DNA from 2 places in the Thioclava sp. F36-6 genome. Region 1 is predicted to be linked to the other one. Evidence: riboswitches for the same ligand, from Rfam matches in the RefSeq annotation. Region 1 holds a riboswitch; the other holds the start of a gene.
The links. A riboswitch is a leader RNA that binds a small molecule or an ion and turns the genes downstream of it on or off. The one in region 1 is predicted to bind thiamine pyrophosphate.
Positions count from the first base shown of each region.

Region 2: another riboswitch for thiamine pyrophosphate. It lies ahead of thiM (hydroxyethylthiazole kinase); the one in region 1 lies ahead of thiB (thiamine ABC transporter substrate binding subunit).

Region 1 covers NZ_MPZX01000002.1:334,034-349,073, forward strand. The annotation lists gene aroC (chorismate synthase) at 1-502, opposite strand, end outside; gene BMI88_RS08675 (DUF2794 domain-containing protein) at 622-969, opposite strand; gene BMI88_RS08680 (I78 family peptidase inhibitor) at 1,256-1,474, opposite strand; gene BMI88_RS08685 (I78 family peptidase inhibitor) at 1,564-1,932, opposite strand; gene BMI88_RS08690 (S-(hydroxymethyl)glutathione dehydrogenase/class III alcohol dehydrogenase) at 2,006-3,136, shown strand; gene BMI88_RS08695 (ATP-binding cassette domain-containing protein) at 3,270-3,965, opposite strand; gene BMI88_RS08700 (thiamine/thiamine pyrophosphate ABC transporter permease ThiP) at 3,949-5,511, opposite strand; gene thiB (thiamine ABC transporter substrate binding subunit) at 5,487-6,479, opposite strand; TPP riboswitch at 6,516-6,620, opposite strand; gene BMI88_RS08710 (DUF4139 domain-containing protein) at 6,795-8,399, shown strand; gene BMI88_RS08715 (hypothetical protein) at 8,429-9,121, opposite strand; gene BMI88_RS08720 (carbonic anhydrase) at 9,260-9,910, opposite strand; gene BMI88_RS08725 (hypothetical protein) at 10,102-10,446, shown strand; gene BMI88_RS08730 (leucyl aminopeptidase family protein) at 10,534-11,970, shown strand; gene BMI88_RS08735 (NlpC/P60 family protein) at 11,967-12,797, shown strand; gene BMI88_RS08740 (aspartate-semialdehyde dehydrogenase) at 13,035-14,057, opposite strand; gene BMI88_RS08745 (glycosyltransferase family 29 protein) at 14,133-14,747, opposite strand; gene BMI88_RS08750 (MFS transporter) at 14,757-15,040, opposite strand, start outside.
Region 2 covers NZ_MPZX01000001.1:1,442,940-1,457,979, reverse strand. The annotation lists gene BMI88_RS06735 (ABC transporter permease) at 1-498, opposite strand, end outside; gene BMI88_RS06730 (CmpA/NrtA family ABC transporter substrate-binding protein) at 576-1,937, opposite strand; gene BMI88_RS06725 (ABC transporter substrate-binding protein) at 2,221-3,399, opposite strand; gene BMI88_RS06720 (ANTAR domain-containing protein) at 3,396-3,980, opposite strand; gene BMI88_RS06715 (DUF982 domain-containing protein) at 5,622-5,891, shown strand; gene BMI88_RS06710 (lysophospholipid acyltransferase family protein) at 5,992-6,681, shown strand; gene rlmF (23S rRNA (adenine(1618)-N(6))-methyltransferase RlmF) at 6,900-7,805, shown strand; gene BMI88_RS19855 (SIP domain-containing protein) at 7,837-8,064, shown strand; gene tenA (thiaminase II) at 8,142-8,813, opposite strand; gene thiD (bifunctional hydroxymethylpyrimidine kinase/phosphomethylpyrimidine kinase) at 8,810-9,613, opposite strand; gene thiE (thiamine phosphate synthase) at 9,610-10,221, opposite strand; gene thiM (hydroxyethylthiazole kinase) at 10,218-11,006, opposite strand; TPP riboswitch at 11,069-11,163, opposite strand; gene queC (7-cyano-7-deazaguanine synthase QueC) at 11,359-12,060, shown strand; gene queD (6-carboxytetrahydropterin synthase QueD) at 12,060-12,413, shown strand; gene queE (7-carboxy-7-deazaguanine synthase QueE) at 12,410-13,120, shown strand; gene BMI88_RS06660 (ATP-binding protein) at 13,168-15,040, opposite strand, start outside.

The DNA.
Region 1 (15,040 bases):
GGTCCAGATGTTTCGCGCCCATCTGCACCATGTAGCCATAGATCTGCAGATCGGGGATCAATTGGCGCAGCGCGGCCTGCGCGACACCCCCTGCGGCCACACGCGCCGCCGTCTCGCGCGCGCTGGAACGCCCGCCGCCGCGATAATCGCGGACACCGTATTTCTGGTGATAGGTGATATCGGCATGACCGGGGCGGAACTGCCGCGCGATCTCGCCGTAATCCTTCGAGCGCTGATCGGTATTCTCGATCATCAGCTGGATCGTCGTGCCGGTCGTCTTGCCCTCGAACACACCCGACAGGATGCGCACCCCATCGGGCTCCTTGCGCTGGGTCGTCTCTTTCGACTGGCCCGGACGGCGACGGTCGAGGAATTGCTGGATGAACGCCTCGTCGATCTCAATGCCGGGCGGGCAGCCATCCACCGTCGCGCCAAGCGCGGGCCCGTGGCTTTCGCCCCAGGTGGTGACGCGGAACTGATGACCGAAAGTGTTGAACGACATGGGACGCGCGCCTCGCAGGTTTCCTTCGGCGCTGGCTTAGCAAGTCAGGGGCTGCGAGGCAACGCGCATGGCATTGGGCGCGGCAGCTTAGAAAGACCTTGGTTGCGCGCGGGACGCGCTCACTCCACCGCGCGGATCAGCTTGCGCTCGAGCACGCGCAGCACCTGACGCAGATCGTGGCCGCGCCGCAGCACCTGCCCCTGCTGCCCGATCACCGCATATTGCCCCTGTTTCGAGCGCAGCGCGGGCCGTTTCTCGATCCGGTAGATCGGCACTTCGGCGGCGCGGCGAAAGATCGAGAAAACCGCGACATCGCGCAGGAAACTCATCCCGTAATCGCGCCACTCCCCAGCCGCGACCGCGCGCCCGTAAAGCGACAGGATCACGCCAAGCTCGGAGCGATCGAACGCGATCTGCTCCGGCACGCCGGAAGGGTTCGGATGGGGGGAAGGCGTTTGAACCGTCATTTACAAAGGGTACATCGCGCGTGGCGCAAATCAAGCCCACCCGCGCTAAGGTTGCATGCGCCTTTGCCGCGCCGGAATAAGACCGCGAAAATGCCTGATTTCCTGCGCCTTCCTGCCGGGTTTCCACGCCACCTTCAAATCAGCGGAAAACGCTAAAAGCCCGACGGTGCGGTAAACAGCCCCCACCCAGTTCGCATCGTCGGGCGCTTTTCCCTCCTGCAGAAAAGCCTCGTGTCCTGGTCAGACACGGGGCTTTTCCTTTTCCCGATCCGCAGCACTCTCTGCCCTAGTAGCAGCGCACCGCCGCGATCGTGCCGCTCTCGTCGATCTCGAAATTCACCCGATCCGGGGCGTAATCCATCGTCACCGCATCGCCCGGATGAATGATGCGGTGGGGCCGCGCGAGGGTAAGCCCCGCCAGCACCGATTCAGGCCGCCCTTCCAGCGCCGCAAGTCCGGGCGGCGGACAGGCGCCCGCCGCGGGCGGACCCGAACGGGGTGGCATGCGGTGCGGCTGGCAGGCCGCGATCCCGAAGACTGCGACCCCAAATGTGACAATCAGACCGATCCGCGCCCTGCTCCGTTCCATCAGGCTCACCCGCAATCGATGTTGTAGACATTCCCGCGCGAGTCGAGCCGGAACACGACGCGCTGCGGATTGTAGACCTGATCCTCGACGCCGCGCCATTCCACGATGCGATAGGGTTTGGTGATCCCCAGCGTCTGGATCTGCGCCGCCGGTTGACCCAGGACCGAGGTGTAGTTCACCGCGCCGCAAGTGTCGGGCTCACGCTCCTGCAAGCCGCCCTTGGTGAGGGTGACAGGCGGAGTGACATAGGGCGCGGGCGCTTCGGCCTGAGGCGCGGGAGAGGCGCTATCCGTGGGGGTCTCGCTCATCGGACCCGCGGGATCGCAGGCCGCAAGCGCCAGCATCGAACCCATGACGAAAAATCGTTTCAACATGTCGCACCCTTCATTGCATTGGCCGCGCCGATAACGCAGGCTATTGCGGAATTTATACAAGGAGTATGCGCCCATGAGAACCCGTGCCGCAGTCGCGCTCGAGGCGGGAAAACCGCTCGAAATCATGGAAGTGGAGCTGGACGGCCCGAAAGCGGGCGAAGTGCTCGTCGAGATCAAGGCCACCGGCATCTGCCACACCGACGAATTCACCCGCTCGGGCGCTGACCCCGAGGGCATCTTCCCGACCATCCTCGGCCATGAAGGCGCGGGTGTCGTGCTGGAAGTCGGCGAAGGCGTCACCACGCTGAAGCCGGGCGATCACGTGATCCCGCTCTACACCCCGGAATGCCGCGAATGCCCGTCCTGCCTCTCGGGCAAGACGAACCTCTGCACCGCGATCCGCAACACCCAAGGTCAGGGCCTGATGCCCGACGGCACCACGCGCTTCAAGATGCTCGATGGCACGCCGATCTATCACTACATGGGCTGCTCGACCTTCGCGAACCACACGGTGATGCCCGAGATCGCGCTCGCCAAGGTCCGCGACGACGCGCCGTTCGAGAAGATCTGCTATATCGGCTGCGGCGTCACCACCGGCATCGGCGCGGTGATCAACACCGCGGGCGTCGAGATCGGCTCCACTGCAGCGGTCTTCGGCCTCGGCGGCATCGGTCTGAACGTGATTCAGGGCCTGCGCATGGCGGGTGCCGACATGATCATCGGCGTGGACCTGAATGACGGCAAAGAGGAAATGGCGCGCAAGTTCGGCATGACCCATTTCGTGAACCCCTCGAAATCGGACGTTCCGGTGGTGCAGCAGATCGTCAACCTGACCAAGACCGAGCGCGACCAGATCGGCGGCGTGGACTATTCCTTCGACGCCACGGGCAATGTGCAGGTGATGCGCGACGCGCTGGAATGCTCGCATCGTGGCTGGGGCGTGTCGGTCATCATCGGCGTCGCACCCGCGGGAGCCGAGATCGGCACCCGCCCGTTCCAGCTCGTCACGGGCCGGACGTGGAAAGGCACCGCATTCGGCGGCGCCAAGGGTCGGACCGATGTGCCGAAATTCGTCGAGTGGTACATGAACGACAAGATCGAGATCGACTCGATGATCACCCACACGATGCCGCTCGAAGACATCAACAAGGCCTTCGACCTGATGCATGCGGGCGAGTCGATCCGCTCGGTCGTGATCTACTAAACCCAAGGCCGGGGGCGCTGCCCCCGGACCCCCGGGATATTTGGACCAAGGCGAAGATAAGAGAGCGATCTCCCCTTCGCTATTGGTCAAATATCCCCGGGTGAATTCGCGCCAGCGAAGAGGGGCAGCGCCCCTAACTCCCCAGATAGTCCCGCAGCGCAGGCGGCGGATCGTCGAGAAGCGGTCCGGTCTCTTGCGGCGCATGGGCGCGACCCTCGGCCACCAGAACCGTCTGCGGACAAAGCGCACGCGCATCCTCGGGATCGTGACTGACCATCAGCACCGTCGTGCCCTGTTCGCGGGCTATCTCGGCCACCAAAGCCAGCATCTCGGATTTCAGCGCGGGCCCCAGCGCCGCGAAAGGCTCGTCCAGCAGCAGGATCGGGCGGCCGCGAAGCAGCGTCCGCGCGAGCCCCGCCCGGCTGTGCTGCCCGCCCGACAGCGCACCGGGCTTGCGTTTCTCCATCCCTTCGAGCCCGACGCGGGCCAGCGCCGTCTCGATCCGGGCGCGGTCGGTGGCGTCGATCTTGCCTTTCGGGTTCAGGCCGAGCGCGAGATTGGTCTCGAGCCGCAGATGCGGGAAGAGGTTCTGATCCTGAAACAGGATCGAGAGCGGGCGTTCCCCCGGCGGCGTCGCGGTGATGTCCTCGCCCTGCCAGAGGATGCGGCCACTCGCGGGCGACAAGAACCCGGCGATGGCCGCGAGCAGCGTCGACTTGCCCGCCCCGGACGGGCCGATCAGTGCGACGCGCGCACCGACCGGGATCGAAAGATCAGCATCGAGGCGGAAATCGCCCTGTGTGAGGGTCAGTCTATCGAGGGTCAGCATAATGCCCCGCGCGGTCGAGCGCCCAGAAAAGCGCGAAGGTGAGGATCAGGAGCAGGCTCGCAGCGCCCGCTGCCTGATCCATGCGATAAGAGCCCATGAGCTGGAAAAGCGCCAGCGGCAGGGTGCGGGTCTGTCCGTCCGAGAACAGCGTGATGACGCCCAGATCGCCCATCGAGAAGGCCGCGGCCAGCCCCGCCGAGAAGCCCAGCGGCCGGGCAAGACGCGGAACCGTCAGCAGGCGCAGCCGGGCGAAGCCGCGCAGCCCGAGCGAGGCGGCGAGCCGGTCGTAATCAGCCTGAAGCGTGCGGATCTCGGGCATCAGGATGCGGGTCGCAAAAGGCACCGACAGCGCGGCATTGGTCAGCAGCACCATCGGCAGGGCGAGGTCCGTGGGGTTCACGAAAGGCCGCGCGATCAGGAAAGCGCCGGTCCCCATCACGAGGCTCGACGCGGTCATCGGCAACATCGCCGCGATCTCCGCCCAGCGTTGCCGCGTGGCCACCAGCGCGAGCGGCAGGGCGATGGCAAGAGTGATCACGGTCGAGGCCAGCGCGATCACCAGCGAGGTCAGCGTGGCGGGCCAGACCATCTCGGGCAACTCAACCAGTGCAGGCAGCCCACGGGCAAAGACCGCCCCGATGGGGAGCAGCAGGAAGACGGCTGCCAGAAGGATCGCGAGCGTATCGAAGGCCACGCGATCCGCCCCGCCGGACAACTGCGGAATCGGTGTGGCGCGGCGGTCATGCCCCGCGCCGAAGCTCGACGGCAGGGTCGCGCGCGCGGCGATCAGCAGAGCTGCGACCGAGATCGCGACCTGCACCAGCGCAAGGCTCGCCGCGCGTCCCATGTCAAAATCGAAGCGGAAGGCTTGATAGATCGCCAGCTCCACCGTGGTCGCGCGCGGCCCGCCGCCCAAGGTAAGCGCCACTGCAAAGGAGGTCAGGCAAACGAGGAAGATCGCGAGGAACGCGCCGGGCAGAACGCTGCGCAGCATCGGGCGTTCGAGGTGGCGGGTGACCTCGGCCGGGCCGAAGCCCAGCGTGGCCGCAAGGCGGAACCGCTCGGCCGGGATCGCCTCCCAGCCGTGCAGGATCATCCGCGTGGCCAGCGGCAGGTTGAAGAAGACATGGGCGATGATCACGCCCTGCGCCCCATAGATCGAGATCGGATCGATGCCGAAGGGCGCCAGTGCCGCATTGACCAGCCCGCGCCGTCCGAAGACCGCGATCAGCCCGAAGACCGCGACGATCACCGGCAGGATGAAGGGCGCCCCGAGGAGCGAGATCAGCAGCCCCCGCCCCGCAAAGCGGCGCCGGTGCAGCGCGCGGGCCACCGGGATCGCCAGCGCGCAGGAGATCAGCGCCGAGGCCGCAGCCTGCCAGAGCGTGAAGCGGATCGCGGCGAGGTCGGTCTCGCGCAACCCCGTCAGCCCGCCCGCGCGGAGCGTCACCGCAGCCAATGTCCCAAGGACGAGCGCGGCCAAAGCCGCACCCGCCAGCATCGCCCAGAGGGGCGCGCGTTTTATCTGGAGAAGGCGCGTTGCCATTCGTCCAGCGCCGGACCGCGCAGTTTCTCGGCCTCGGTCTCACCCAGATAAAGCGTCTTGTCGGGCATCGGCAGGTTCTGGAACACCTCCGGCAGTTGATCCTTCGGCAGTTTCGCCGGGAAAGACCAGTTCGCCGTCGCGATCATGCCCTGAAAATCGGGGCTGAGCACGTAATCGAGGAATTTCTGCGCCAGCTCTGGATGTTTCGAGGTCTTGAGCTGCGCGACCAGTTCGGGAGTGAAGTAATGCCCCTCGGGGAAGATCGCGGCGACCTTGCTGTCATCCTCCTCGGCCATGATGTGATAGGCGGGCGAGGTGACGTAGCTGAGCACCATATCCGCCTCACCATCGGTGAACATCCCGTAGGCCTCCGACCAGCCCGGCGTCACGGTCAGCACCTTGGGCGCGATCTTCGTCCAGGCCTCTTCGGCCTTGTCGCCGTAGATGTCCTTCACCCACAAGAGCAGCGACAGACCCGCAACCGAACTGCGCGGATCTTCGATGACGATCTTGTAGGCATCGTCGGGCGCATTCAGCAGGTCCTGGAAGCTCGCGGGTGGGTTTTTCAGCTTGGTCTTGTCATAGACGAAGGCCAGCTCCGACCAGTCGAAGGGCAGGAAGACCGGATCGTCCCATTTGACCGGCATGGTCAGATCGGAGGTGTCTTCGTTATGCGGCGCGAACAGGCCGGTGGCGCGCGCCTTCGCGGTCACGTCGGTGTTCAGGCCGATCGCGATATCGGCAGAGGTCTTGTCGCCTTCGAGCAGGATCCGCGGCAGCACATCGCCCGCCACGAATTTCAGATCGCAATCGCAAGTCGCCTCGAACCCCTTCTCGATCGCAGGGCCGGGGCCCCATTCGCTCGTGAAATAATCGGGCGCATAGACGGTGAGTACGGGCTTGTCCTCGGCCGCCGCCATCGTGGCGATCAGGCTCAGGGCTCCCGCAAGCATCAGGTGGGTTTTCATGCCTCACTCCTTGGGCTTGCCGGGCGGAGTGGGGCCGGGAGATCCGGCTACCTTCCCTCCGCCGGTCTTAACCGGTTCAGGTTCAACGGGTTCGCGTGGATCGCATCTCAGCCGGATCGTCCGGCACCCCGAGGTAGGGCGCAACCTAAGCGCGCGCGGCTGCGGACGCAAGGGCAAGCAGGCACAGCGTCCCTGCCCCGCGCCCCGGACGCTCTGGCGAGTTCCCGCCAGTAGCGACCCGCGCCGGATTTCAATGGCTTGCAACTGCGCGCGGCGCGACGCAGGCTCGATCTGGAACGGATTTGGGAGGAACCGATGCGCATTACCCTCACGGCGGCCCTGCTGGCCGCGACCGCCCTGCCCGCCTTGGCCGACACGATCGAGGCACCGGGCAAGATCACGGCCGTGACGCTCTTTCCGCAAGGCGCGCAGGTGGTGCGGCAGGTCAAGCTGGACACCCCCGAGGGCAGCCATGACCTACTGGTGCCGGGCTTTCCCGAGGGCACCGACATCTCGACGCTGCGCGTGTCGGGCGACGGTGTGCAGATCGGCGCGGTGAGCCTGCTCTCCGGGCGCGCGCCTGCGATCAGCGGGCAGGACAGCGCCGCAGTGAAATCTGCGCGCGATCGGTTGGCCTCGGCGCAAGAGGCGCTTGCGGAACAGGAAGACGCGGTGGCCGTGATCCGCGCGAAGGCGCAGGCCGCGCGCGACCAGATCACCTATCTCAAGAACACCGACTCGCAGGTAACCGCGCCTGAACAGCTGCGCGCGCTGGCGCAGATGGTAGAGGATCAGATCCTCTCCGCCACCGAACGCGCGATTGCCGCCGAGGCGGAAGCCCGCCGCGCCGAAGCCGCGCTCGACCCCGCGAAGGAGGCGGTGAAGCAGGCACAGGCTGCGCTCGATGCGCTGCTGAACCCGGCAGAGGATCACGACGTGCTGAGCGCCAAAGTGCAGGGCTCGGGCACGCTGACGATCACTTCTTACGTCCAGAACGCGGGCTGGCAGCCCTCCTACGATCTGCGGCTCGACCGCGACAAGAGCGCGGTGGACATGGAGCGGTTCGTCTCGGTCCATCAGGCCACCGGCGAGGATTGGCGTGGCGTAGATCTGACGCTCTCGACGGCACGTCCCGGCGGGCGGGCGGAGCCCGGCGAGGTCTATCCGCGCCTCGCCCGGATCGGTGATCCCGATGCGCCGCCCACGCCGGTCCCGATGAAGCGTTCCCTCGCCGCGTCCGATGGCGCTGCCTCCGCCCCGATGATGGAGGCCGCGATCAGCGACCGCGCCGATCTGCAGATGCAAGGCGAGACGGTGACCTATCATTACCCGAGCGCGGTGGACCTGCGCGACGGGGTGGACGATCTGCGCCTAAGCCTCGATTCCAAGACCCTGCCGATGGATGTCTTCGCCGAGGCCGCGCCGCTGACCGACCCGCAGGCCTATCGCGTGGCCGAGGGCAAGAACGCGACCGGCGAGATCCTGTTGCCCGGTCCCGCGAACCTCTATGCCGATGGCGCGCTGGTCGGCCAGTCGCATCTGCCGATGGTCGCGGCGGGCGACGATCTGATGCTTGGCTTCGGGCCGATCGAAGGCATCCGCGTGGACCGCCGGATGCCCGACACGATGGAGGGCGACAGCGGCTTCATCTCGAAATCCAATGAGCGCCGCGAGGTGGTCGAGATCGAGGTGAAGAACCTCACCGACAAGGGCTGGCCGATGCGGGTGATCGACCGGGTGCCCTATTCCGAACAGGAAGACCTGAAGATCACGACCAAGGCGACCCCGCCTGCAAGCGAGACCGACTACGACCACCGCCGTGGCGTGCTCGCATGGCGCTTCGATCTGGGCGCGGGCGAGACCAAGACGATCCGCACCGAGACCACGCTCAGCTGGCCCACCGATCAGGTGCTCCGCTAAGGCAAGGCTGCGCGAACAGCCCCGCGCGTTCAGGCTGCGCTTCGCGGGGAGGCTGCAGCCCGCAGTTTCGCGAGCAGCGCTGGCGACAGGCGCAGGAACCCGCGTGCGGGAGGTTCGGCCTTCGCCGCCTCGGGGGGCTGCGCCTCTGCGCCGCCAGTCTTCTCGGTCGCCTCGGGCGTCTTCTCGTCCGGCGCGGCTTGCGGTCCCACTGCCTGCGCGGCCTGCGCTGCCGCATATTCGGCGGCGACCGCCCGTGCCGACGCGCCCTGCCCTGCCGTCGCACCGACGATCTTGGTGCGCCCGCCATCATCGCCCGGAAACGGCGCGCCGAAGCGTAGCACCAACTCCGTCAGGCTCGGCCCGATCTCGTCGAGAAGCATCAGGAAGCGGTTGGTGGGCCATGCATGCAGCCCCAAGGCCCCGCCGCCTGCAAGCCGCAGAACGAAGCCTTCCCCCCGCAGTCGATGTTGCAGATCGAACCAGTCGCGCGCCTGATCCAGCGCCTCCTGCACCGCGTGCATCTCCGGCAGCGGCGCTTTCGCACCGGATGCTTCGAGCACTGCCTCCTCCGCCAATCCGTCCTGCAGCACGCGCCGGATCAGCTCTGCCGGGGGCAGACCGAACGCACGCGCTTCCGCCGCGATGCGGTCGATCAAATCGAGCGGCAGGCGCAGAGAGACAAGGCGATGCCGAGAATGGGAGCGGGATGCAGATTGTGACATGGCGGGTCGAAGCTCGTTCGCATTGGCGGGGTCCCCCCAGCCTCGCGCATCAAGCTTAACAGCCCGTGAACACCAGTCGGATTTCCGCCGCAGCGGAGCCGTCGGCCCCGCGCGGGGGCCAACGGAAAATGCAGAGCCTCAGAACGTCTCGAACCGATCCGTGTCGGCGTCATACTGTTCGAGAACGCCTTCGCCGATGTCGTGGCGCAGCCCGTGCAGCGTCATCCGGTCGGCATCGAGCGCCTCGCGCACGAAGGGGAAGGTCATCAGGTTCTCGAGGCTGACTTTCACAGCCTCACGCTCGAGCGCCAGCACCTGCTGATCCTCGGGCAGCTCGGTCACACGCTCGTAGCCGGGGCGCAGCAGGTTCAGCCAGGTGCCGACGAAGGAGCTTTTCTCCTCCAGCTCCGGCGCATGGCCCGAACACATCGCATGGCAGCCCGCGACACCGCCGCAATTGGAGTGGCCCAGCACGATCAGATGCGCGACCTTCAGGCTGGTCACCGCATATTCGACCGCAGCCGAGGTGCCGTGGTGATCGCCATCGGGCGTGAATTCCGGCACGAGGTTCGCGATGTTGCGGTGGATGAAGAACTCACCCTGATCCGCGCCGAACATTGAGGTCACATGCACGCGGCTATCGCAGCAGGCGATGATCATCGAACGCGGGCGCTGCCCTTCGGAGGCGAGGCGGCGATACCAGGCGCGGTTCTCGTCATAGGCGGTGGCGTGCCATCCTTGATAACGGCTCACAAGGTAGCTGGGCAGCGGTTTCACATGCTCTCTCATCGATCCCTCGTCTGGTGTCTGGCGTCTTATCGCTGCGTCAAATAGCGCGTTGCGCGCCGGGTTTCGAGAAGATTTTCCGTATCGCTCAACGAAATCTTGAGACCTCTCGATCACGTTACCGCCCGGGCGATGGTGAAATCAAAGGGGGTGTCGGGGTGACACAGGTGTCTCGCTTGCGCTGCAAGGAAAAGATGTCGTTGGATACGGCGCGGCTGGTGGTGCTCTATGCGGAGTTGGGACAGGACGGGGCGGAGCGGGTGATCTGCGCCACGGTCGAAGATCTCGCCTTCCATCTCAGCGCGTTGGAAGAGGCCACGAAATCGGGCCAATGCGGCAAGCTACGCCGCGCGATCGTCGAAGTGATGGAGCTTGCCGAACAGGTCGGGCTGGTGTCGATGGTCAGCACGGCGCGCGACCTTCTGGACTGCATCTCGGGCGGCGATGCGGTGGCGCAGGCGGCGGTGATGGCGCGGCTGGGCCGGATCGCGGAACGCTCGCTCACCGAGGTCTGGGATATCGGCAACCTGTCTTCCTGAGGCGTGAGCGATCAGCCCTTGCGGGCAGGCACGGCGGCGCTAGGCTCTGGGACGAAAGCAACCACCAGAGCCAAGGAGCCGCCCCCCATGAGCGCAGACAAGACCCCCGATGTCCCCGCCGAGTTTTCCTTTCTCGCCCCGCGCCCCGCGATGCGCTTCGCCGAGGCCGACGCGCCCGCGCGCGCGCTGATCGCCGTCGCACCCGAGGGGTTGGAGCAGGCTCTGGCCGATCTGCCCCCCGCGCAGCGCGCCTTCGTCGAAGCGACGGGCTTCAAGGCGAGCGCAGGTCAGGTCGCCCTGCTGCCCGGGCCGGATGGCGCGGAGGCGGCGCTGCTGGGCCTCGGGACTGATGCGGCACGGGCGCGCGAGCGGTTCTCTCTGACGCGGGCGGCGTCAAACCTGCCCGAAGGCGCATGGCGGATCGAGGGCGACCTGTCTGAAGAGTTGAAGGCGGAAACGGCGCTTGGCTGGTTGCTCGCGGGCTATCGGTTCGGCCGCTATGCCGAGGCCGCGCCGCCGAAAGCGCGGCTGGTCTGCCCGGAGGGCTTGGATGCGGCGCAGATCGAAGCCGTGGCCGAGGGCGAGGCCTTCACGCGTGACCTGATCAACACCCCCGCTTCCGATATGGGGCCGGACGAGCTGGAGGGTGCTGCGCGCCTTTTGGCCGAGCGTCACGGCGCAGAGGCCAAGGTGATCAAGGGCGACGACCTTCTGACGCAGAACTTCCCGATGATCCACGCGGTGGGCCGCGCCTCCCCGCGCACGCCGCGGCTGATCGAGGTGAGCTGGGGCAACGAGGGGCCGACGCTGACGCTGGTCGGCAAGGGCGTCTGTTTCGACACGGGCGGGCTGAACCTCAAGCCCGGAGCCTCGATGGGGCTGATGAAGAAGGATATGGGCGGCTCGGCCACCGTTCTGGGGCTGGCCCATATGATCATGGCGACCGGCGCGAAGCTGCGCCTGCGTGTGCTGGTCCCGGCGGTGGAGAACTCGGTCGGCGGCGACAGTTTCCGCCCCGGCGACATCCTGACCAGCCGCAAGGGGCTGAGCGTCGAGATCAACAATACCGATGCCGAGGGGCGGCTGGTGCTGGCCGATGCGCTGGCCTATGCCGATGAAACCCCGCCCGATCTGATGATCTGCATGGCGACGCTGACGGGGGCGGCACGGGTCGCTTTGGGGCCGGACATTCACCCGTTCTACACCGATGACGAGGGCGTCGCGCAGGCCTTGGCGACGGCCTCGGGCGAGGTGGCCGATCCGCTCTGGCGGATGCCGTTCTGGGCGCCCTACGAGGCGAAGATCGAGCCCGGCATCGCCGATCTCGACAATGCGCCTTCGGGCGGCATGGCAGGCTCGATCACCGCGGCGCTGTTCCTGCGCCGCTTCGTGACCGAGACCGAGCGTTTCGCCCATTTCGATATCTACGGCTGGCAGCCCGCCGCCGCCCCCGCCCGCCCGAAAGGCGGGGTCGGCCAAGGCGCGCGGGCGATCCTCGCAGCCCTGCCCAAGGTGCTGAAATGACCGACCGTCGCCGTCTGCCCTATTCAGGCGAGATCGCGCTGGAGACCCTGCGCGGTCAAATCGAGGCGGAAGGCTTCACCCACGGCATGCCCGCGCGGATCGTCGTGCCCGTGACCGATCTTTGCCCCGAGCCCGGAAGCTTGCGTGACCGGCAGCTTCTTTTTGGCGCCGCGGTGACTGTGATTGACCAGCGCGACGGCTTCGCCTTCGTGCAGGCCGCATTGGATGGCTATTGTGGCTGGATCGCCGCCGATGCCTTCGGCACGCCCGAACCGGCCACCCATGTCGTCACCGCACCCGCAACGCATGTCTATCGCGAGGCGGCAATCAAACGTGGCGAAGTTATGCAGCTCTCGATGGGCGCGCGTCTGGCAGTGACCGGGGACGACGGCATGTTCGCCGTGACCGCCGAGGGCTTCGTGCCGCGCCAGCATCTGCGCGCGCTCGATCAGCCCGAGGACGATCCGGTCGCGGTGGCCGAGCGGCTGCTGGGCACGCCCTATCTGTGGGGTGGCAACAGCCGCGGAGGGATCGACTGCTCGGGTCTGGTGCAGATCGGTTTCGCGCTCTGCGGGCAGTCCGTACCGGGCGACAGCGATCTACAATGGGCGGAGATGGGAGATGTCGTGCCGGAGGGCGCGCCGCTGAAGCGTGGCGACTTACTGTTCTGGAAAGGCCATGTCGCGCTCGCTTGCGATGGCGAGACGATGATCCATGCCAACGGTCATACGATGAGCGTGGCCTATGAGGGGATCGAGGCCGCCAAGGCGCGGATCGCGGCGGCGGGCGAAGGGCCGTATCTGGGGGTGAAGCGGGTCACGCGGTAAGGGACGCGCCCGAGCCTTGGGTGGGCGCTTCGATTCGCCTGTGGCCAGGCGCTTTATCTCGCAAGCCCGAGTGACGGTGATGCGCGCGATGACATCGCCAATGCGCCCTCCCGGGGGGAGGGTCGGGCGCGGCCCGGGCTGGACGCCCGGGCAAACCCTCGTCTCAGAAAACACCGCCAAAAGAAAAACGCCCGATCTTCCGACCGGGCGCCTCCCAATTCCAAAAAGGCCGAACGCTCAGCCCTTCTTGAGCACGCGCTTGCCCAGCGTCTCGGCGATCTGCACCGCGTTCAGCGCTGCGCCCTTGCGCAGGTTGTCCGAAACGCACCAGATGTTCAGGCCGTTCTCGATGGTCGAGTCCTGACGGATGCGCGAGATGAAGGTGGCGAAATCGCCGACGCATTCGACCGGGGTGACGTAGCCGCCATCTTCGCGCTTATCGACGACCATGATGCCGGGCGCCTCGCGCAGGATGTCGCGCGCTTCGTCCTCGTCGAGGAACTCCTCGAACTCGATGTTGATCGCTTCCGAGTGGCCCACGAAGACCGGCACGCGCACGCAGGTAGCGGTCAGCTTGATCGCCGGGTCGACGATCTTCTTGGTCTCGGCGACCATCTTCCACTCTTCCTTGGTGGACCCGTCATCGAGGAACACGTCGATATGCGGGATCACGTTGAAAGCGATCTGCTTCGGATAGACCTTCGGCTCCACTTCCTGACCGGGGACATACATGCCCTTGGTTTGGTTCCAAAGCTCATCGATCGCCTCTTTGCCCGAGCCCGACACCGACTGGTAGGTCGAAACCACGACGCGCTTGATCTTGGCGCGGTCATGCAGCGGCTTGAGCGCCACGACCATCTGCGCGGTCGAGCAGTTCGGGTTGGCGATGATGTTTTTCTTCGCGTAACCGTCGACGGCTTCCGGGTTCACCTCCGGCACGACCAGCGGCACGTCCGGGTCGTAGCGGTAGAGTGACGAGTTATCGATCACCACGCAGCCCTGCTTGGCGGCAATGGGCGCGTATTTCTTCGTGGCGTCCGAGCCGATCGCAAACAGCGCGATGTCATAGCCGGTGAAATCGAAACCCTCGATATCTTTAGTCTTCAGGGTCTGATCGCCAAAGCTGACCTCTGTGCCGAGGCTCCGGCGCGACGCGAGCGGCACCAGTTCATCGACCGGGAACTGGCGCTCGGCCAGGATGTTCAGCATTTCGCGGCCCACGTTCCCCGTGGCGCCCGCAACGACGACTTTATAGCCCATGAGGACCTCCTTGCTCGAATAGAACGCGGCTTCCTACCGCTTTACGTCAGGAAATGAAAGGGGTTCGACGCCCCGTTAGTTCCGAATGATACGCGGATCGGAGGCAAGAAACCCACCAACCATCTCCGCTTCCGCGGCGAAATCATGCGGCACCTTGTCCGCCGAGCGTCGTCCCGACAGCGAAAGCGAGGCGAAGAAATCGAAGCCGTAGAGGTCGAGCCGCGCCAGATCCGAGCGCAGGAGCATCTCGATCAGCATCGCGCCGGTCGTGGGTTGCGCGCCGAGCTTGAGCTTCAGCCCTTCGTAGTCGTCCAGCGGATGCAGGTAGAAACCGGGGCTCGTGGCGGTCTGCCAATCGAGCCGCTTGCGCTTGTGGCTCATCCACAGGATGCGCGACGGCGCGATGCGGGCGCGCTCGGCTTCGGGCAGTGAGGTCGCAAGCGCCAGCCAGTCGGTGCGCGTGCCGTGGCTTTTGGCCGAGGGCATCGGCGCGCGGTTGATCCGGATCACCACGTCATGCGCGTCGATCGCTGCCCCCGCGTGCCCCTCGGCCAGCGCACGCGCATTGCCCACGAGCGCGACAGACCTGCCCGTCAGATCGCCCAGCAATGCCTTTTGCGAGACGGAGAGCGCGGCCAGCGGGGCCTCGCGCCGCAGCGTACGATTGATCAGAAATCCGAGCCGGGTCATGCGATGGGTTTAGCTCATGCCATCGCCGCTGTCGCGGGCGAAAACGTAGAAAACCAACCCGATCATCAGCGGCGCGAGGAAGAACGCAAAGAGCAGCCCATAGGCCACCGCAGGCGTATGCCCCACCGAGACCGCATCGAAAACCGGCCGCGAGGCGAATTGCATCGCAGCCACGCCCATGATCGAGAACATGTTGTGCAGCGTCACGCCCCGGCCCGTCAAATGCGGCGGGTAGAAGGTGCGGCCATGCGCCATGATCACCGGGAAGGACGCGCCGAAGAAGCCGATCGCCG
Region 2 (15,040 bases), on a different contig from region 1:
CGCGAAGCCGAAGAACACCGTCTTGATCGAGGTCCAGATCTGATCGAAATAGGTCGGCGCCCCGGTATAGTCGCGGTATTTCACCCGGTCGGCCTTGCCTGCCGCCACCAGCTTGTCGTTGCGGACGTCCTGACGCTCGTAGAAGGCGGCGGCCTTCTCGCGCTCGCGCAGGTGGTCGGCATAGAGAACCTCCGCCTGCTCCCAGACCTGCGCCGGGCCGGGGATGACGCCGAGCGAGGTTTCCACTTTCGGGGCCAGAACCGCCCAGACGGCGAGGAAGGCGATGATCGCCACCACCGGCACGCCGAGAAGCTGCCAGATCTCTTTCATCTGGGCCTTGGGATTATCGCCGGCCGCAGCGCGAAGAACCGGCGTGACCCAGCTCAGGCCGAGCACCTTGAACCAGCCATCGGCCTTGTTGATGCGGGTGAAGAGACGTTCGCGGCGGGCCTCGCGGGCCTGCTGTGCAGTCAGGGCGTCAGGATCGATGGCGGTCATGGCTTGGCGTCCTTGGGGGAATGTAGAGAGGAAAGGACGGGCGAGACCTCGGCGGCCCCGCCCGCAAGTCAGGGGAGTTACCCTTCGACCTTGTTGCCGACGACTTTCTGGCCCGATTTCAGACCGATCGGCAGGCTGTCGATATACGCGTTGGGAGTGCGGCCGTCATACTCGACACCGTCGATGATGTCGGAGGTGGGCTCACGATACCCATCGGTATCCCAAGGGAAATCCGCCTTGTCCGCGATACCTTCATCGACCAGCATCTGGGCGGCCTGCAGGTAGATCTCGGGCTTGTAGACGGACTTTGCGACCTCGTCATACCAGTCGTCGCTCTGGCTCTCGGGGATCTGGCCCCAGCGGCGCATCTGGCTGAGATACCAGACCGCATCCGAGTAGTAGGGATAGGTCGCGTAGTAGCGGAAGAAGACGTTGAAGTCGGGAACGTCGCGCTTGTCGCCCTTCTCATACTCAAACGTGCCGGTCATCGAGTTCGCGATCACCTCGGCATCCGCACCCACATATTCCGAGCGCGCCAGAATCTCGACCGCCTCGGGGCGGTTGGCGTTGTCGTTCTCATCGAGCCACATCGCCGCACGGATCAGCGCCTTGGTCAGCGCGAGCGTGGTGTTCGGGTTTTCCTCGGCGAATTCGGCGGTGATGCCGAAGACCTTCTCGGGGTTGTTCTTCCAGATCTCGTAATCGGTGATCACCGGCACGCCGATGCCTTTGAACACGGCCTGCTGGTTCCACGGCTCGCCCACGCAATAGCCGTAGATGGTGCCGGCCTCGAGGGTCGCGGGCATCTGCGGCGGGGGCGTCACGGACAGCAGCACATCGGCGCCGATCTGGCCCGACACGTCATCGGGCGAATAGTAGCCCGGCTCCAGACCGCCCGCGGCCAGCCAGTAGCGCAACTCGTAATTATGGGTCGAGACCGGGAACACCATGCCCATATTGAAGGGCTTGCCCTCGGCGCGGTAGCTCTCGACGACCGGCTTGAGCGCCGAGGCCGAAATCGGGTGCACCGGCTTGCCGTCATCGCCTACGGGGATGTTCTTCTTCATCTCGTCCCAGACCTCGTTCGACACGGTGATGCCGTTGCCGTTCAGGTCCATCGAGAAGGGTGTGATGACATGCGCCTTAGTGCCGAAGCCGATGGTCGCGGCCAGCGGCTGACCGGCCAGCATATGTGCCCCGTCCAGTTCGCCGTCGATCACGCGGTCGAGCAGAACCTTCCAGTTCGCCTGCGGCTCGAGCGTGACGAAGAGGCCCTCATCCTCGAAATAGCCCTTCTCATAGGCCACCGCGAGCGGCGCCATATCGGTGAGCTTGATGAAGCCGAATTTCAGCTCGTCCTTCTCGACATCGAGCATTTCCGCCAGCGCGGGGCTGACAAGGCAGGTGGTGGTGGCAATGGCTGCCAGAAGCTTTTTCATCGTTACGGTCCCTGTTGCATCGTCATGTGCGTCAAAAACGAAAAAGCCGCCCGACCCGAGCGCGCCACTTCCAAGGGAGGAGGAAGATCGGCGATCAGGGTCGAACGGCTTTGTTCGGAGCCTCACAGCGATGCGAGGCGGAATATGTTGGAAATCGAAACGCCCTTGCTTCGATAGGACCAGAAAACGACCTTTGCACCCGCAGCGTCAACAATTGGGTTTCATGCTGCGCCTGCGAAGAGACGATTTTCTGCAGCGCGCTTAGAAAATGCTCACGAAACCGTCATGAATTCGCGAAAGGATCAAAAATCCAGCCATCGAAGAACGCATCGCTCGGCAGAATCACCTGGCCCTGAACGGCCGGAATGGCACCCGGAGCGGTCAGCGCGCCTTCGATCTTGTCGCGCGCCTCGGGCAGATCCGCCCCCAGATCGGCGAGATTGCGGGTGTAGAGATCGGTCCGGCAGATCGCACGCGCCGAGGCCATCGCCTCCTCGCGCGACAGCCCCAGTCTTGTGGCGAGCCTTGCAGCCACGAGGGCACCCTGCGAGGCCCAGGGGTAGCCCGCCGCGCCGGTCTGGAAGCTCATGTAGCCCGGCACGTTCCGCATCTCGCCCCGTGGCGAGATCACGAGATTGCCGGTCAACGTCCGTTCTATCAGTTCCGGCGGCAGGTCGAGATAGTCGCGCCGAGCAAGCAGCTCAGCCGCCGTCAGAAGGTTGCGCTCATGTCCAAGCCATCGCCCAGCCTGCCACACCGCCCGCATCAACCGCCGCGTCAGCCCCGGCTCGGCTTCTGCCCAGTCGTGGCGCACGGCCAAAACCTTCTCCGGCGCGTTGGCGCGGATCGCCGTGCCGGGCAGCAGCATTTCACCGACCCGGTTCTCCACCGCGATAGAGCCCCAGGGCGCCCCCACGCAGAACACATCGATCTCGTCCGCCGCCAAGGCCTCCGCCATCAAAGGCGGCGGGACGGTGTGAACGTCGAGATCCTGCGGCGCGCTCAACCCGATTGCACCCAACCAGTGATACAGAAGCTCCGCGTGCATCGAGAACGGGAACGGCACGCCGATGCGCAGACGGCCCGACGCGCCCGCGATCAGAGCCTCGCCCGCCGCGCGCGCATCCGCGAAATCGAACCCGTAGCCCTGCGCCCGCATTCGATCGGCCAGCGCACGCGACACGCCGATCGAATTGCCGTTATGCGACAGGATCTGCAGGATATCGATGCGCGTGTTGAACCCGCCCAGACCCAATGCGGCGGCAATCGGCATCGGAAACAGCATATGCGCCGCCTCGAGCCGCCCCAACATCAGTTGATCGCGCAAGGTCGACCAGCTCGGCGCGGCATTGAGTGTCAGCGCGAGCCCCTCTTCCTCGGCGAAACCGATCTCGCGCGCAATGATCAGCGGCGCCGCATCGACGAGCGGGATATATCCGACCGAAATCGGCACACCGCTCATGACAGGAGCCCCGCGGCCGTCACCAGCGCATGGGCGACATCCGCGACCCGCCTGCCCTGATCCATCGCCGTCCTGCGAAGCAGCGCGTAGGCCGCGTCCTCGTCGATCCCGCGCGCCTTCATCAACAGACCCTTCGCGCGATCGATCACCTTGCGCTCTTCGAGCGCGCGCCGGGTTGTCTCCAGCTCGGTGCGCATCCGCTGCACCATGTTGAAGCGCGCAATCGCGGCATCCATGATCGGCTTGATGCGATCCGCGCGCAGCCCGTCGACCACATAGGCGGAGACGCCCGCATCGATCGCGGCCTTCGTCGCCCCGTCATCCGAACGATCGACGAACATCGCCACCGGACGCTCCAACGGCCCCGAAGCCAGCGTCAGCTCTTCGAGCATGTCCCGCGAGGGGCTCGCCATATCGACCAGAACGATATCCGGGTTCATCTCGGAAATCCGCCGCGCGAGACCGGTCGTCTCCGGGATCACGGTGATCTCAAAGGAGCCCGCTTCGCGCAGACTGTCCTCGATGAGCCCCGCGCGCTCCGGGTCGGTTTCAATCACGATGATGGATAGGGCTTCGGGCATCGATCACATTCGTTTTCCGTTACGACCGGCATAGAGCCGGCAGCCAAACATGCGAAGCGCGGACATATATTGGACAAGCTCCAATTCACGGCTGACGGATTGGCGGTCAGCTTTTGAGCTTCATGCCTGAATTTTGTGCGGTCCGTGGCGAATGCCGGCCACTCCAATAACATGTGCCCCCGCGCGGCCCGATGGCCTTCGAAGTCGGGCCGTCGCTATCAGGACGCTCCTAGGCGACCTCCCACAAAGGGCTCCGACTGACCCGCCTTGCAAAAAAGCGAAGCGGCAGGAGTTTCCCCCTGCCGCTCCACGTCCCGGCACGTCGTGTGGCGAGCATCGGCCGGTTCGCGTGGAACCTCACATCGCTCAGCCTTCATGCCGGGAATTCCGGTCCTGATCTTCGCGAAGACCTATTTCTGGGCGCTGCGCGACGCTGTGCTTTCCCCGTTCGCAGCTCTCTCTTCGGACAGAGTCCGGAAGAATTGAGGCCAGGCGAGGGCGGCATGGCCCTTGTTGTTCGCGATGTCATTCGTCTGGGGCGTCTTACCCTTGGGCAGTTTTTCGATAGCCATGTTCGGCCCTCCATTTTACCCGCGAGGGATACTCGCGGAATTCCTCTGGATGACCGAAATTTCGGTCAGTTTCGCTCGTGTCTCGGCGGTGCCTCCAAGGATGAGGCGCGATGCGGCGTCCGTCCGGTCCCGAGCCGTCGGGGCTTTCGGGGGCAGATCACGGAAGACGCCGTCGAAGTCGTGTTTGCGGGGCATAGTCCCGCTCTGGTCGCGAAATCCGGTCTGAAGACCGGCGACGGAACCGCATCAGCTGGTGCCAGATTGCAGGCGGTCTCACGACCGTCGCGTCCGGTTCCGAATTCTCAGGTAACGGCCTGTCTGTCTTCGCGCAGAGAGAGACCTGCGCGCGCAAGGGCCGAGATGTGGACGAAGATATCCCGTCTGCAGAATAGATCAGCCAAGCTCAGTCATTTCAGTAGGAAGACCGGAGCCGGCAGAGAAGAGAAATTACAGATGAGACGAGCGTAGTCCGGTATACCTAAGTGACCGCGGCCCCTTTTGCAAAGGAAATCAGCAGCGAGCGAACGGCACGCACGGCCACGTCTTTCCGAGCGCGCAATTTATATCTCGTACAATCAAGCCGTTGCGCGAAAATTCCGGTGCCGAAACGCAATTTCCTCGTAATTTGGGCGCAAATCCCTTATGTCTGCACTCGCATATCTTAATTCTCGGACCCTGTTCCTCCCGGCTCAGCGACGATCTTGAGCTTTGTCGGGCCGCAGCTTTTCAAAGGCGGCAGTAAGGAAAAGGAGCTTCCCATCGGCCCATGGTGCCGTGACGCCGTTCGAGCAGACCAACCCATTCAGCCCTGCTACCGGGATGAACTTGGTCGATACCGCAATTTCTGCCCCTCGCGACCTCCACGAGAGCTTCGCATGTCAGAGGGGCCGGACCGTGATCCGCGCGCATTGACGCTGACGCCTCGCGATCCGCTCGGGATACCAAACCGGCGCGCCCTCGCGCGCAGACCTAATTCACCGCATAGAAACGGCTTAGTCCGCACTATGCCTCCGTGATCGCGCGACCGTTCAAATCGGAGCCGTCACGACCGCTTAGAAAGATACGAACCTTGATCGAAATTTACTGGGGCAAACCCATCTCCCTCGTCGTGTCGCCGGACGGCGACGTCAAAACCTTCAGCACCATCGAACAGGTGCATTACTGGCTGCGCGAGAAATGGCCGGTCACTGATACCGCACAGATCTGTGCAATTGACCGCGTCGAAGCGGCCATGGAATGTCTGGGCACCGTGGGCGACGCGCGCAGCGCATTCCTCGGGGCCGCGACCACCGCCGGCTTTTCACCATTCGAAACGATGGATCACCCGATTGCAGCCTGATCATACAGCACATACGGCGTCTCGCGCGCGACGCGGACGGGCCGGCTCGGTCCCGAGGTTCGAAGGTCTACGCTCGAAACTCTTTGACGGGGCCTTCGGAGTGTGGACGGCACTGCAAGCGCCGATGATCCCGATCCTCGCGCTGGCGCGGCGCCCCCGGCTCGTGCGCGCCGCCGTGCGGGTCTGGACCGGCGGGGTCTTCGCGCTCGCACGCGGGATCCTGCGATTGCGCGTGCGCGAGCAAGGGCTCGAGAACAAGCATCTCGACAGCCCCTGCATCTATGTCTGCAACCACCAATCCACATGGGAGACGCTGGCCTTCAACCAGCTCGTGCCCGATGTCTGCATCATCGCGAAACGCGAATTGCGGCGCATCCCGATTTTCGGCTGGTTCCTCGAACATTCGCCGATGATCCTGATCGACCGCAGCGGCGGCGGGCGTGCCCTCGCCGGGATGATCACCCAGGCGCGCGAAGAGGCTGCCAAAGGCCGCTCGATCCTGATCTTCCCCGAAGGCACGCGGGTCGGCGTGACCGATCGCTGCGAATTCCAGCCGGGCCTGATCGCGCTTTATCGCAAGCTCGGCCTGCCGATTGTACCGGTCGCGCATAACGCGGGCCATGTCTGGCGCAGGGACGTGAAGACCGGTGGCACGATCACCGTCGCCTATTTCCCGGCGATCCCGCCCGGGCTTCCGGGCGCCGAGGTGAGCGCGCAGGTCGAAGAACTTCTCAATGTCGAGAAAGACCGCCTGCCCTCCTGCACTGCTCTGAGCGACAACGCAAAATAGGTGGCGCCCTTTTGGCAGTGGGCCGCCCTCGCCTCTTGTGGTGCGGCCCCGCTGGCCCCGTCCCTATCGAGCTTCGAATTTCCGACCGCGACACATCCCGAACATATTGATATCGGCGACACGCAGGCCGATCAGGCATTTCTCACGCGGCGATGAAGTTCTAGGATCGAAATCCTGTTGGACGCGCGGCCCCCACCGCTATGCATGAAGGTTTTTCCATGGCCACCAAACCGATGTTGCACCCGCGCAATCAACACCGGGCGGGGTACGACTTTGAGCGCCTGATCGTGCAAACCCCGGAGCTGGAGGCATTTACCACAAGAAACCCGCGCGGTCGGATGACGATCGATTTTGCGGACGTGGACGCGGTCCGCATGCTCAACCGGGCACTCTTGCGGACGCATTACGACATCGATTTCTGGGATATTCCGACCACTTATCTGTGCCCTCCGATCCCCGGCCGTGTCGATTACATTCACTATCTCGCGGATCTTCTGGCCGAGTGTAACGATCATGAGATCCCGCACGGCCCCGAGATCAAGGCGCTGGACATCGGGACCGGCGCCAGCCTCGTCTACCCGCTGACCGGACAGCATGAATATGGCTGGGAGTTCACCGGCGTCGATATCGATCCGGTGTCGATCAATTCGGCGGCGGAGATTTGCGACTGCAACGGTCTGAACATCGAGCTCAGACGCCAGTCCGATCCGGAGGACATCTTCGACGGCGTGATCGGTCCCGACGACATCTTCCATGTCACCCTGTGCAATCCGCCGTTTCATGCGTCCATTGAGCAGGCGGACAAAGGCACCCAGCGCAAGTGGCGGAATTTGGGGAAAGGCAACTCGAAGAAACTCAACTTCGGCGGCCAGAACGCCGAACTCTGGTGCCCCGGTGGCGAGATCGGCTTCATCGCCAGAATGATCGAGCAAAGCACAGGTTTCGCCGATCAATGCCTGTGGTTTACCTCTCTGGTGTCGAAGAAAGACAACCTGCAGCCAATTTCCAGACTGCTGCGCAAAGCGAGGGTTGCCGAGTCCAGGGTCGTCGAAATGGCGCAGGGGCAGAAGACAAGCCGGTTCATAGCCTGGACCTATTACCCCGAAGCACAGCGATCCCTATAGGGGGACCGGGTTCGTCGACAGGACGCAAGGGGTGGCGCCTGCTCAAGAGCGACGGGCGCATTCGAAAGGACTTCGGATCACGTCGCGCTCTCGGCGCATCGCGCGAATGCCGCGAACATTTGTCTGGATCGCGGCCGAAGCCAGCGTCGCCCGCGCCCTGCGCGACGACCTGACCGCCCGCGGTCATCCGAAGGAATGGCTGAAGGCGGCAGGATACTGGATCGCCGGACAGGCCGACGGCTCGGCCAAGGACCTGTGAGAGGCGCAGGGCCGCGCGGGGAATTCCGCCGCGGGCCCGAAACCGGGCCCACCGAGAGCGTCAGGTGCGCGCGATACTCAAGCCGCAGGCCGCCGCCAGCTCTCGCGGTGGTACGCGCTGTCCCAGAACCGCCACTCATGCCAGCAGCTGCGGGCGAAGGCGCGGTGCATCCGCTGGCGAGCGGCCTCATCGGCCTTCGCGCCCAGCCTGTCGGTCAGGTCCAGCATCCGTTCCACGCTCTGATCGAAGGCCTCGCCCGAATAGGTCGCGATCCAGGCGGCATAGGGGTTCTCAGCCCCGCTGACCTGCGCAATTTCCCGGCCGATATCGCGATAAATCCAGAAGCAGGGCAACAGGGCCGCCACCGCCTCGGGGAAATCACCTGTCGTGGCACTGCGCATGAGGAAGGACACGTAGTGATCGCAGGCGGCAGAGGGCTCGATCTTCGCGAAATCGTCGGCCGAGACGCCGAACAGCCCCATGTAATGCGCGTGCAATTCCCGCTCGACCGCGATCGCGCCGGCCGCCGAACCTGAGAGCTGCGCGACGGTCGGTGCATCGGGGGCTTTCGCGGCGGCGAGCGCGAGCGCACGGGCGAAGCCTTCGAGGTAATGCGCGTCCTGAATGATGTAGCCTTGGAACGTTTCCGGATCGAGGCGCCCCTCCGCCAATTCGCGATTGAAGGGCATGTCATGAATCTGGCGCCGCAGCAGCGCGGTCGCCTGCGCGAGGTCTTGGGTGAAGCTCATTGGCTGTCCTCCTGAAAAGCGTGGAAATGGTGCACCGGTCCGTGGCCCGCCCCGACGGACAGCCTGTCTGCCCCTGCAATCGCGGCGCTCAGATAAGCCTTCGCGCGGCGTGTCGCGTCCGGAAGCGAAAGCCCCGCACCCAGCCAAGTCGCCAGCGCCGAGGACAGGGTGCAGCCCGTGCCGTGGGTGTTGCGCGTCGCAATGCGCGGTGCGTCGAGGCGGAGTTCCTCTTGCTCGGTGACCAGCAGGTCCGGGCTTTGTTCGCCCCTCAGATGCCCGCCCTTCAGCAGCACCGCACGCGGCCCGAGCGCGCGCAGCGCATGGGCCTGATCGCGCATCTCCTCAAGCGTCGTCGCCTCGGCGCAGCCCAAGAGATCAGCGGCCTCGGGCAAGTTCGGCGTGATCAGATCGGCGCGCGGCAGGAGAGCGCGCAGCGCGGTCACCGCCGCCTCTGCCAGTAGCCGATCGCCGGCTTTCGCGACCATCACTGGGTCGAGCACTACCGGACACTCGAGCCCGGTCAGCCCCTCGGCCACGGTCTCGATGATCGCGGCATCGCCCAGCATCCCGATCTTGATCGCGTCGATCCGAATGTCATCGCGCAGCGAGGCCATCTGCGCCGCGATCAGGCCGGTGTCGCACAGGCTGACCGCCTGCACGCCGCGCGTATTCTGAGCGGTCAGAGCCGTGATCACGCTCATCGCGTAGCCGCCATTGGCGGAAATGGCTTTGATGTCGGCCTGAATGCCCGCCCCGCCCGATGGGTCGGAGCCTGCAATGGTGAGGATATTGGGGATCATATGTCGCTCCATGCGTTGCGCAGGGTTCGGGTGGCGCGCGCCATGTCAGGCGCGCGCGAGATGGCGGAAATCACGGCAAGACCGGCACCGCCCGCCGCGCGGATTGCGGGTGCATCGGTGGCGGTGATCCCGCCGATCGCGACACAGGGAAGGTCCGTGCGTGCGACGATCGCGGCAAAGCCCGCATGGCCGATCGGGGCGGCGTGGTCGGGCTTCGAGCCGGTCGCGTGGATCGGGCCGACACCGAGATAGTCCACGCCCGCGGGCACAACGGCGATCTGTGCCTCGGTCTCTATCGAGAGGCCAAGGATCGTGTCGGGCCCGATCCTGCGGCGGATCGCGGCGGGATCGCCATCGCTTTGGCCGATATGGAGGCCAGCGGCGCCGATCTCGATGGCCACGGCGACCCGGTCATTCACGATCAGCGGGACGTCATAGGGGGCGAGCGCCGCGATCAGCGTTCGGGCGAGTGCTGCGAACTCCGCATCGGGGAGCGTCTTGTCGCGCAGCTGCACCCAGCCCGCGCCGCCCTCAGCCGCAGCGATAGCCTGCGCGATCACGGGCTGCGGGGCGTCCGGGTCGGTGACGAAACAGATGGGCGGGATCATGCGGGTTCGATCCGCGCACCGGCGCTCAGCGCCTCGGCGTCTATGTCATGGAGCGCATCGAGGAAGGCGACCTGAAAGCTGCCCGGGCCTTGGGCGGTCGCGCCTGCGCGCTCTCCCGCAAGCCCGAAATAAGCGAGGGCCGCGATCACCGCCTCGAACCGGGGCTGGCCCGCCAGATACGCCGCCACCACACCAGTTAGCGAACAGCCCAAAGCGGTGACGCGCGGCATCATCGCATGGCCATTCGCAACCCGCGCGGCGCGCTCCCCATCGGTCACGAAATCGACCGCGCCGGTCACCGCGACCACCGCCCCGCTATGGCGCGCCAAGGCGCGCGCGGCGCCTTCAGCCGTCTCGACACTCTCGGTGGCATCCGCCCCTTTCCCCGCGCCGGCCTCGCCCGCAAGCGCAAGGATCTCCGACGCGTTGCCGCGGATCACCGTCGGACGCAGTTCCACCAGCCGCGTCCCCAACGCGCGCCGATAATCCGTCGCGCCGACCGCGACAGGATCCAGCACCCACGGAATATCCTTGGCGCTGGCGGCCGTGGCGGCCGCCTCCATCGCCTCCGCCCATGGCGGCGACACCGTGCCGATATTGATACTCAGCGCCTGCGCGAGACCGGCGAACTCGGCCACCTCCTCGCGCGCATGAACCATCGCGGGCGAAGCGCCGGATGCGAGCAGCACATTCGCCATCACATTCATCGCGACATAGTTGGTGATGTTATGAACGAGCGGCGCAGTCTGCCGCATCGACGTGAGATATTTTCCGGGGTCTTCCATCGCACTCTCCTTGGCTGCGGGCAGCGAGAGGAGTGCGAGGGGGCAAAAGGCGGGACTGCGCCTGACCGTCTCACGCGCCTCCCTCCGCCGGCATTATCCGGTTCAGGTTCTAAGGGTTCGTCTCAGCCCGGTTTCCCGAGCGCCCCTGTCGCTTCGCCCAAAGAGGTGACACCGTCGGAGCCGTCCGTCAAGCGGTGTGACGACAAGCGGGGGCCTCGATGGTTCGCGTCTGTCCGATCGCGCGATCTTGGCGATCTATCCGGCGCGCCGCCCTTGCAGAGCCCTGCCCCATCCTTTAGAGGCCCGCTCAACCGGTCGCAGCCTACCCGGTCATCAAAACAAGGGTTCAAATATGAAGACTCTCGTCATCTGCTCGGGCGGACTCGATTCCGTATCGCTCGCCCATATCGTCGCCGCTGAGGGTAATCTCACGCGGCTCGTCTCCTTCGACTACGGCCAACGGCACCGCAAGGAGCTTGATTACGCCGCCGCCGCCGCGCGCCGTCTTGGCGTGCCGCATCATCTCATCGACATGCACCCCATCGGGGCCGCGCTGACCGGATCGGCGCTGACCGACGATATCGACGTGCCCGACGGGCATTACGCCGAAGAGACGATGCGCATCACCGTCGTGCCGAACCGCAACGCGATCATGCTCGCCATCGGCTTCGGTGTGGCCGCCGCAAATGGCGACGAAGCGGTGGCGACCGCGGTGCATGGGGGTGATCACTTCATCTATCCCGATTGCCGTCCTGCCTTCACCGAGGCCTTCGATGCGATGCAGCGTATGGCGCTCGACGGATATGCCGATGTGCGACTGGAGACGCCTTTCGTGCATCGCTCCAAGGCCGACATCGTGGCCGAGGGCGCGAAACAAGGCACGCCGTTCGCCGAGACGTGGTCGTGCTACAAAGGTGGCGATGTGCATTGCGGGCGCTGCGGCACCTGCGTCGAGCGGCGCGAGGCGTTCCATCTTGCGGGTGTCGAAGACCCGACCGTCTATGCCGATCCCGATTTCTGGGCCAAGGCCGTCGCCGAGAAGGAGGCCCGCTGATGTTCCGCATCCGCAAGGAATTCCACTTCTCCGCCTCGCACCAACTCTCGCATCTGCCCGAAGATCATCAATGCGCACGGCTGCACGGGCATAATTACATCGTGGTCGTCGAACTGGCCGCCGCGACGCTCGATGAGAACGGGTTCGTGCGCGACTATCACGATCTGAAACCGCTCAAGACCTATATCGACGACACCTTCGATCACCGGCACCTGAACGACGTGATGGACGTGCCCTCGACCGCCGAGAACATGGCCAAGCATTTCTACGATTGGTGCAAGGCGCGCTGGCCCGAGACCAGCGCGGCGCTGGTCAGCGAGACGCCCAAGACCTGGGTGGAATACCGTCCATGACGACGCTGCGCATCGCCGAGATTTTCGGCCCGACCATTCAGGGCGAAGGCGCGCTGATCGGCGAGCCCACGCTTTTCGTGCGCGCGGGCGGCTGCGATTACCGCTGTTCGTGGTGCGACAGCCTCCACGCGGTGGACAGCGCCTATCGCCACACATGGGCACCGATGAGTTCCGAGGAAGTCTGGGCAGAGCTGCGCCGCCTGTCGGGCGACCGGCCACTGACGATCTCGCTCAGCGGCGGAAACCCGGCCATCCAGGATTTCGGACCGCTGATCGCGCTCGGGCGAGCCGCTGGCTACCGCTTCGCCTGCGAGACGCAGGGGTCTGTCGCGCGGCCTTGGTTCGGCGATCTGGATACGCTGGTGCTGTCGCCGAAGCCGCCTTCGAGCGGAGAGCAGGTCGATTGGGACGCCTTTGCCGATTGCGTGGCAGCCGGACGCTCGGCCCGCAGCACCGTGATGAAGATCGTGATCTTCGACCGCGCGGATTACGACTGGGCCAAGTCTGTCCATGCCCGCCACCCGGATCTGCCGCTCTATCTTCAGCCGGGCAATCCCGAGGTCGACCCGGAGGTTCCGGTCGATCCGCAGGGTCTGGCCGACCGGCTTGGCTGGCTGACGGACACCGCTATGGCGGACAACTGGTTCGCGCCCCGTATTCTGCCGCAGCTGCATGTTCTGATCTGGGGCAACAAGCGCGGCGTTTGATCCGCCTAGGGTCGGACGCCCCGAACATCACTCGGGCGCGACCCGCGTCACGCAGCGGTGCGGTTCGCGAAACTCGTGACGCGACGCACCATTTCGTCGAAATCGAATGGCTTCAACAGAACTTCAGTATCCGTAAGCGTCGTGGCCGTTGCCGCTTCCTCGTCATATCCGGTCATGAACATCACTCTGAGATCTTCTCGCGCCTCTCGCGCCCGGGCTGCGAGTTCCCGGCCCGTCATGCCGCCCGGCAAGCCGATATCCGTCAGGAGAAGCGTCACCTCGGGCTGGTCCTGTAGCACCTGAAGCCCGGCCGCTGCATGGGCCGCCTGGTAGACCGTGAAGCCCGCCTCTTCCAACGCCTCCACGACGACGAAACGCACGATTGCCTCATCGTCGACAACGAGGATCGTGTGTCCGCCCCCTGTGGCGGGCTCCTCGCTTAAAGGCAGGTCCACCTCGGCGCGCGCGACCGTCTCGAGCGAGCGCGGGAGGAAAATGTTCACGGTCGTCCCCTTGCCCAGTTCGGAGTCGATCGTCGCGCATCCGCCGCTTTGGCGCGCGAACCCGTAGACCATCGAAAGCCCGAGGCCGGTGCCCTTCTCGCTGGGCTTCGTCGTGAAATAGGGATCGAAGGCTTTCGAAATTTCCTCCGAAGTCATTCCCGTTCCGGTGTCGTGCACGGACAGACGCAGGTAGTCGCCGGGCGGAAGCTCCGAGTTCTCGGTCTCGATGACCTCGTTGGTCGTGCTGATCGTGATCGTGCCACCATCGGGCATCGCATCGCGCGAATTGATGCAGAGATTGAGAAGCGCGCTCTCAAGCTGGTTCGGGTCGACCATCGCGGGCCAGGCCTCTGCGTCGTCCTCCGCCCTTACCAGAATATGCGGCCCGATGGAGTGCCGCATCAGGTCCTCCATACTGCGGACCAGGTGCGGCACGTCGGTCGGCTTGGGCATCAGCGACTGCTGACGCGAGAAGGCGAGCAAACGCTGTGTGACGCTGGCGGCCCGCTCGGTCGACGCTTGCGCGGCTTCGAGATAGCGCAGGATTTCCTCGCGACGCCCGTCTTCGAGCCGCTTTGCGACGAAGTCGAGCGACCCGGAAATCGCCGTGAGGAGATTGTTGAAATCGTGGGCGAGCCCTCCGGTCAACTGCCCGACGGCCTCCATTTTCTGGGCCTGCCGGAGCTCTCCCTCCCGCTGCATGAGCTTCGCGGTCTGCTCTTCGACGCGCTGCTCAAGGGTTTCATTCAGCTTGGACAGCTCGGCCGCCGCCTTGTCGCGCTCTTCGAGAATGGCGCGCCGGTCATCGAGATCCATCAGAACGCCTGCGAAGATGCGCGGCGTTTCGGCCTCCATCCGGCCATTGGCTTCGACCCAGTGATACAGCCCGTCGGCCCGCTTGACGCGAAACTGATATGCATACGGCGTCGTCTGCTGCGTGGCGCGATCGATCGCCGCCATGAGGCCTGGCTTGTCATCCTCATGTACGTTCACGACAATCTGCTCGATGGTCAGGCCTTCGGCCCCCTGCGCAGGATCGAGCCCCATGCTGCGCGAGAATTCTTCATCGAGATCGAAGGTTTCGCTGTCGAGATACCAGACCCAAGTGCCAAGGATCGCCCCGGCGGACAGCGCGCGTGCGATATGACGCGCGTTCTTTTCCGCGCGGCGCTGGCTTTCCCGTAGTTCGCGCTCTTTGCGTTTACGTTCGGTGATATCGCGAAACAGAACCGCGACCTGCGCTTTCGCGGCGGGCTCCACTCGCGTCGCGGAGACCTCGACGTGGCGCCCAACCTCGACGAATTCGCGCTCGAACCGCAGGGGCTCCCCGGTTCTGAGCACTTCGCCGTAGATTTTGACCCACTCGCCCCCGTCTTGTGGGGCGACATCGTAAACGGTCTTACCGACGATATCGTCG